DNA from 2 places in the Streptosporangium oxazolinicum genome. Region 1 is predicted to be linked to the other one. Evidence: predicted binding sites of a transcription regulator. Region 1 holds the regulator's gene; the other holds the start of a gene.
What was found. Region 1 encodes HrcA, which represses chaperone genes, less so after heat shock. Its sites were predicted from a motif close to TTGGCACTCTCNNNNNGAGAGTGCCAA; they were not measured.
Positions count from the first base shown of each region.

Region 2: a site for HrcA is predicted at 1,413-1,439, ahead of groES (co-chaperone GroES). Genes of this name have one in related genera too.

Region 1 covers NZ_BAABAQ010000010.1:309,108-312,505, forward strand. Annotated here, with positions in the region: gene ABD817_RS25915 (hypothetical protein) at 11-787, opposite strand; gene hrcA (heat-inducible transcriptional repressor HrcA) at 970-1,983, shown strand; gene dnaJ (molecular chaperone DnaJ) at 1,998-3,140, shown strand; gene ABD817_RS25930 (16S rRNA (uracil(1498)-N(3))-methyltransferase) at 3,252-3,398, shown strand, end outside.
Region 2 covers NZ_BAABAQ010000001.1:105,512-108,909, reverse strand. Annotated here, with positions in the region: gene ABD817_RS00445 (class I SAM-dependent methyltransferase) at 119-1,285, opposite strand; gene groES (co-chaperone GroES) at 1,529-1,840, shown strand; gene groL (chaperonin GroEL) at 1,931-3,398, shown strand, end outside.

The sequences.
Region 1 (3,398 bases):
AACGCCGTCGTCACCTGCCGTAGGGTCCCGGCTGTCCCCACTGCCCCACCGGTGCCGCGGCGGCCCGGCGCTTGCGGGCGTTGCTCCGCTTCACCAGTACGACGATCGTCACGACGATGGCGAGCAGGATCCCGACGCCGGGGATCACGAACAGGGCGACCACCCCGCCCACCAGCGAGTCGGCGGCGAGTTCCTTGCCCACGCCGAAGGTCGTGCCCTCCGCGGGCTCGGCGGAGCACTGGACCTGGTAGTCGCCCGCCTGGTCCACGCCGACCCGCAGGCCCATCTCCCAGGTGACGCCGTCGGATCCCGCGACGGTCTGCTGGATGTCGGGCTTCTGCAGGCGGGGCGTGCCCGTGCCGCCCTTCAGCGTGCACTCGAACGTGGTGGGCCCGCCCGTGGCGACGTAGATCGCCGGCTTGTCCGCCGGGTCGATCGCGACCGTCGCGGTCTCGCCGGGGGCGAACGTCTTCGTCGGGGCCGCGTCGGTCACCGCGCCGACGAGGCCACCGGCGAAGCCGCCGATGCCGACGATAATGCTGACCAGGGCGAGCAGCCAGACCCCGACGATCCACCCGATGCCAGGCTTGATCTTCCCGCTGGGGGGCGGCGATCCCTGCGGGGCGCCGTAGCCGGGGGGCGCGTAACCGTACGAGGGGGGCTGCTGACCGTACTGCTGGCCATATTGCTGTTGGCCGTACTGCTGCTGGCCATACGGCTGCTGGGGGCCGCCGTGACCGGGGCCGCGGGAGGCGTCGCCCGGATAAGAACCGAAATCTTGGGACATGCCCAAATTCTGGTGGGTGCCGCTTGGATCGCGATAGCAGTTGACTTGACAACGGCTTGCCGTCATCATCCGCAGCTCTTGCTTATCGCGCCTTCCGCACGGGGGCCGTACACTTGGCACTCGGGAACACAGAGTGCCAAGCCTCGTGTTTCCCTCTGAACGCAGGCAGGGAGGTGACCACGTTGGTCGACGACCGCAAGCTCGCCGTGCTCCGCGCCATCGTCGAGGACTACGTGTCCACCAACGAGCCGGTGGGTTCGAAGGCTCTCGCGGATCGGCACAACCTGGGGGTGTCCCCGGCGACGATCCGCAACGACATGGCGGTGCTGGAGGAGCAGGGCTACATCGCCCAACCCCACACCAGCGCCGGCCGGGTGCCCACCGACAAGGGCTACCGGCTCTTCGTCGACCGGCTCTCGCAGGTGAAACCCCTGTCGAGCGCGGAACGCAAGGCCATCGAGAGCTTCCTCGCGGGCGCGGTGGACATCGACGACGTCGTCATGCGGACGGTGCGGCTGCTCGCCCAGCTCACCCGGCAGGTCGCCGTGGTGCAGTACCCCATGCTGACCCACTCGACGGTCAGGCACGTCGAGCTGGTGCCGCTGAGCGAGCGCCGGCTGATGTTCGTGCTGATCACCAACACCGGCAGGGTCGAGCAGCGCGTGGTCGAGCTGCCCGACGTCGTCGACGAGCAGCGCGTGGCCCACCTGCGCGCGATACTCAACGCCTCCCTCGACGGGTGCGGCCTCACCAGCGTTCCCGACAAGATCGCCGACCTGCCGGAGCGGCTGCCCACGGAGGACCGGCCGCTCGCGGCCACTATCCTTTCCGTACTGCTCGAGTCCCTGGTGGACAGGCATGATGAGAAGATCGTTTTTGCCGGGGCCGCCAACCTCGCGGGAGCCGACTTCACCGTCGGGCTCCGCGACGTGCTGGAGGCCCTGGAAGAGCAGGTCGTGCTCATGCGACTGCTCGGTGAGACCTCTGACCTTTCCGCGTTGACCGTGCGGATCGGCTCGGAGAACCCCTACACCGGACTCCAGGGCACGTCCATCGTCGCCGCCGGATACGGTTCTGGGGACAAGCAACTGGCCCGGCTCGGTGTGCTGGGTCCGACGCGAATGGACTACCCGGTCACGATGGGCGCGGTGCGCGCGGTGGCACGCTACGTCAGCCAGATCCTGGCTGCATCATAAGAGGTCAACGAAAAGTGGCTAAGAGCGACTACTACGGCACTCTCGGGGTGCGCCGCGACGCCAGTGCGGAGGAGATCAAGAAGGCGTACCGCCGCCTGGCGCGCGAGCTGCATCCCGACGTCAACCCCGACCCCGAGACCCAGGAACGCTTCAAGGAGATCACGCAGGCCTACGAGGTCCTGTCCGACTCCGGCAAGCGGCAGATGTACGACATGGGTGCCGACCCGTTCGCCTCGGGCGGTGGCGCGGGGGCCGGGGGCTTCGGCGCCGGCTTCCCGTTCAGCGACATCATGGACGCCTTCTTCGGCGCGGCCGGTGGCGGCGGCGGCCGAGGCCCCCGCTCCCGCGCCCGCCGAGGGCGCAACGCCACCATCAGGGTCGAGCTCGACCTGCGCGAGTCGGGCTTCGGCACCACCCGCGAGCTGGTCGTCGACACCGCCGTGGTCTGCGAGGTCTGCACGGGCTCCGGCGCCGCGGCCGGCACCCACCCCGACACCTGCGACATGTGTCACGGCCGGGGCGAGGTGTCCCAGGTCACCCGGTCCTTCCTCGGCCAGGTCATGACCTCCCGGCCCTGCCCCCAGTGCGGCGGCTTCGGGTCGATCATCCGCAACCCCTGCCAGGAGTGCTCCGGCGACGGCCGGGTCCGCACCCGGCGGACCATCAAGGTCCGCATCCCCGCCGGGGTCGAGGACGGCACCCACATCCAGCTCGCCGGCGAGGGCGAGATCGGGCCGGGCGGAGGCCCGCCCGGAGACCTCTTCCTGGAGATCGTCGAGCGTCCCCACGAGATCTTCGAGAGGCGCGGCGACGACCTGCACTGCACCGTGCAGATCCCGATGACCGCGGCCGCGCTCGGCACCATCCTGACCATGGAGACACTCGACGGCGCCGAGGAGCTCGACATCCGTCCCGGCACGCAGTCGGGGCAGACGATCCCGCTCTACGGGCGGGGCGTGCAGCGCCTGAACGAGTCGGGCCGAGGCGACCTGCTGATCCACGTGAACGTGGAGACCCCCGCCCGTCTCGACACGGAGCAGGAGCAGCTGCTGAAGGAGCTCGCCAGGCTCCGCGGTGAGGAGCGCCCGCCGGGCAAGTTCGCCCCCGGGCAGCAGAGCTTCTTCTCCCGCCTGCGGGACGCCTTCAATGGCCGCTGACCCGGCCCCTCACCGGTCGCGCCGCCCCGGCCGGGCCAGGCCCCTGCCGGGCCGCGCCGTCCCGGCCGGCTCCCGGCCGAGGCACCCCGGCACGGTCCGCCCCGACGGCCCATGACCGTCCCGGTCTTCCTGGCCGACCCCGCCGACCTGGCCAGGCCGGAGTTCGTCTTCGGCGGTCCCGAGGGACGCCACGCGGCGGCCGTACGGCGGCTGCGGGCCGGTGAGCGGCTCGACCTGACCGACGGGGCGGGCTCCGTC
Region 2 (3,398 bases), on a different contig from region 1:
GCCCGGCAACCTTAGCCCCTGGATCAAGGTTTTCCGACAGCGAGATTAAAAGAGAGGAATTGTCGGTTGTGCGGAAGAATTGACTATTTTGGCTGGTCAGACCGGGCTGATTCGCCGGTTAGCCGGGACTACACACGAAGGCGAACGGCCGGTCGCCGATCCGGGTGAGAATGACCACCGCGGATTCGCCGCCGGAAAGCCGGAGATCCTTCCTGAGGCGGTCGACGTCCACCGCGGAGCCGCGCTTCTTGATCGTCACATTGCCCGCGCCGCGTTCGCGGAGCGCCGCCCGCAGCCGCTTGAGCGAGAACGGCAGCGTCTCGTGGACCTCGTACCGCGACGCCCACGGTGTCGGCGTCGCGGTGTCGCCGGTGATGTAGGCGATCTGCGGGTCGAGCAGGCGCCCGCCGACCATCGCGGCGATCTCCGCGACGAGGTGGGCGCGGATCGCCGCGCCGTCCGGCTCGTAGATGTAGCGGCCCACGGGGCCGGTGCCGGGCTCGCCGAGGGCGGGGTCGGGCGTCATCGTGGCCCCGGACGGCAGGATCGTGGCCCTGCGCGCCGTCTCGCCCGCCAGCGTGCCGCACCAGATCACGGCCTCCTTGACGTCGCCCCTGTACGAGACCCACTCGGCCTCCGCGCCCTCGGGGACGAACTCGTACGGGATCCCGGGGGCGACCTTCAGGCAGGCGACCCCGGCTCGGGCCACCATCTCCAGCACGGCGGGCCAGGGCGGGGAGTAGCCCATCGGGTCGAAGGTCCTGCCCCGCGCCGTACGGCGCGCGGGGTCGGCGAACAGGACGTCGAAGGCGGCCGGGTCCAGCGTGGAGGCGTCGGCGGCGCGGACCGAGACGCGGTCGCCGAGGCCCAGGGCGTCCGCGTTGGCCTGGGCGATCGCGGCGGTGAGCGGGTCGGTGTCGACGGCCTCGACGGAGCACCCGGCCCTGGCCAGGGCGAGGAGGTCGCCGCCGATGCCGCAGCAGACGTCGGCGACCCGCGACCCGGCGGGGACGCGCCGCGCCCTGTGGTCGGCGACCTCGCGGCGGGTGGCCTGCTCCAGGCCGGTCCGGGTGAAGTACATGAGGTCGGCGTCGGCCCCGAACTTCTCCCGCGCGCGCAGCCGGAGCGTGGCCTGGGTGAGCGCCGCGGAGGTCAGGTCCGCGTCGTAGATCTTCCTTAGCCTCGTCACCGCCGCCACCGGGTCGTCGGCGGCGGTCTCGGCCGCCGCGCCCAGGGCCTCCTGGCCGCGCGGGGTCAGGAGCTCCCGGAATGCGTCGAGATTCACACCGGCCGACGCTACCGCCTCGGCCGTAGGGCTTCGCGAGGGGCTTCCACCTGGTTTGACGTTCGCGTGAAGCGGAGAAGGGGTGCTTCGTGTTGACTGTCAAGGCCACCTTGCATACTGTTCCGTATTGGCACTCTCCCGGTGAGAGTGCCAAATACATGCGACGAGGCAGGTCTGACACCCGCGACGGCAGACCGCTGGTCGCCTCTTCTAGATCATTCAAATCTGAAGGGGAGGTCCGACGTGACGACCGCCACCAAGGTTCCCGTTAAGCCGCTCGGCGACCGCATTGTGGTCCAGCCGCTTGAGGCCGAGCAGACCACCGCTTCCGGTCTGGTCATCCCGGACACCGCCAAGGAGAAGCCGCAGGAGGGCAAGGTCCTCGCGGTGGGTCCCGGCAACTGGGATGAGGAAGGCGAGAAGCGGATTCCGCTCGACGTCAGCGAGGGCGACGTGGTCCTCTACAGCAAGTACGGCGGCACCGAGGTGAAGTACAACGGCGAGGAGTATCTCGTGCTCTCCGCCCGTGACGTGCTCGCCATCATCGAGAAGTAGTTCTCGCTTCACAAAGATGACGTATCGAGCCCCGGGTCGCAGCAGCGCCCGGGGCTTTGATGCGCCGACGTACTTATAGAGAGGATTGTCATGCCGAAGACCCTGTCGTTCGAGGAGGACGCGCGCCGAGCTCTCGAGCGCGGCGTGAACGCTCTCGCGGACGCGGTCAAGGTGACGCTGGGCCCGCGCGGCCGCAATGTCGTCATCGACAAGAAGTTCGGTGCGCCGACCATCACCAACGACGGCGTCACCATCGCCCGCGAGGTCGAGCTGGAGACGCCGTACGAGAACCTGGGCGCCCAGCTGGCCAAGGAAGTGGCGACCAAGACCAACGACGTCGCCGGTGACGGCACCACCACCGCGACGGTCCTGGCCCAGGCCATGGTCCGCGAGGGTCTGCGCAACGTGGCCGCCGGAGCGCAGCCGCTCTCCCTCAAGCGCGGCATCGACATCGCGGCCAAGGCCGTGAGCGACCGGCTGATCGAGTCGGCCCGCCCGGTCGAGGACAAGAAGGAGATCGCGAACGTCGCGACGATCTCCGCGCAGGACGCCAAGATCGGCGAGCTGATCGCCGAGGCGTTCGACAAGGTGGGCAAGGACGGTGTCATCACCGTCGAAGAGTCCAACAGCATGGGCCTGGAGCTGGAGTTCACCGAGGGTCTCCAGTTCGACAAGGGCTACCTGTCCCCCTACATGGTGACCGACCAGGAGCGCATGGAGGCGATCCTGGAGGACCCCTACATCCTGATCACCCAGGGCAAGATCGCCTCGGTCGCGGACTTCCTGCCGCTGCTCGAGAAGATCGCGCAGACGAAGAAGGCCCTGCTGGTCATCGCCGAGGACGTCGAGGGCGAGGCCCTCGCGGTCCTCGTCACGAACAAGATCCGTGGCACCTTCACCTCCGTCGCCGTCAAGGCGCCGGGCTTCGGTGACCGCCGTAAGGCCATGCTGCAGGACATCGCCATCCTCACCGGGGGCCAGGTCGTCAGCGAGGAGATCGGCCTCAAGCTGGAGCACGTCGGCCTGGAGGTGCTGGGCACCGCCCGGCGCGTCGTCATCACCAAGGACTCCACCACCGTCGTCGACGGTGCCGGTGAGGCCGCGGCGATCGCCGACCGCGTCAAGGAGATCAAGCTCGCCATCGAGCAGTCCGACTCCGACTGGGACCGCGAGAAGCTCCAGGAGCGTCTCGCCAAGCTCTCCGGCGGCGTCTGCGTGCTCAAGGTCGGCGCGGCCACCGAGGTGGAGCTGAAGGAGAAGAAGCACCGCCTGGAGGACGCCATCTCGGCGACGCGTGCGGCGATCGAGGAGGGCATCGTCTCCGGCGGTGGCTCCGCGCTCATCCACGTCTCCAAGGTCCTCGACGACCTGGGCCTGACCGGCGACGAGGCGACCGGTGTCTCCATCGTCCGCAAGGCTCTCGTCGAGCCGGCCCGCTGGATCGCGGAGAACGCCGGTCTCGAGGGCTACGTCGTGACGGCGAAGGTCGTCGAGCTGCCCGTCGGCCAGGGCCTCAACGCCGCCACCGGCGAGTACGGCGACCTGATCGCCCAGGGCG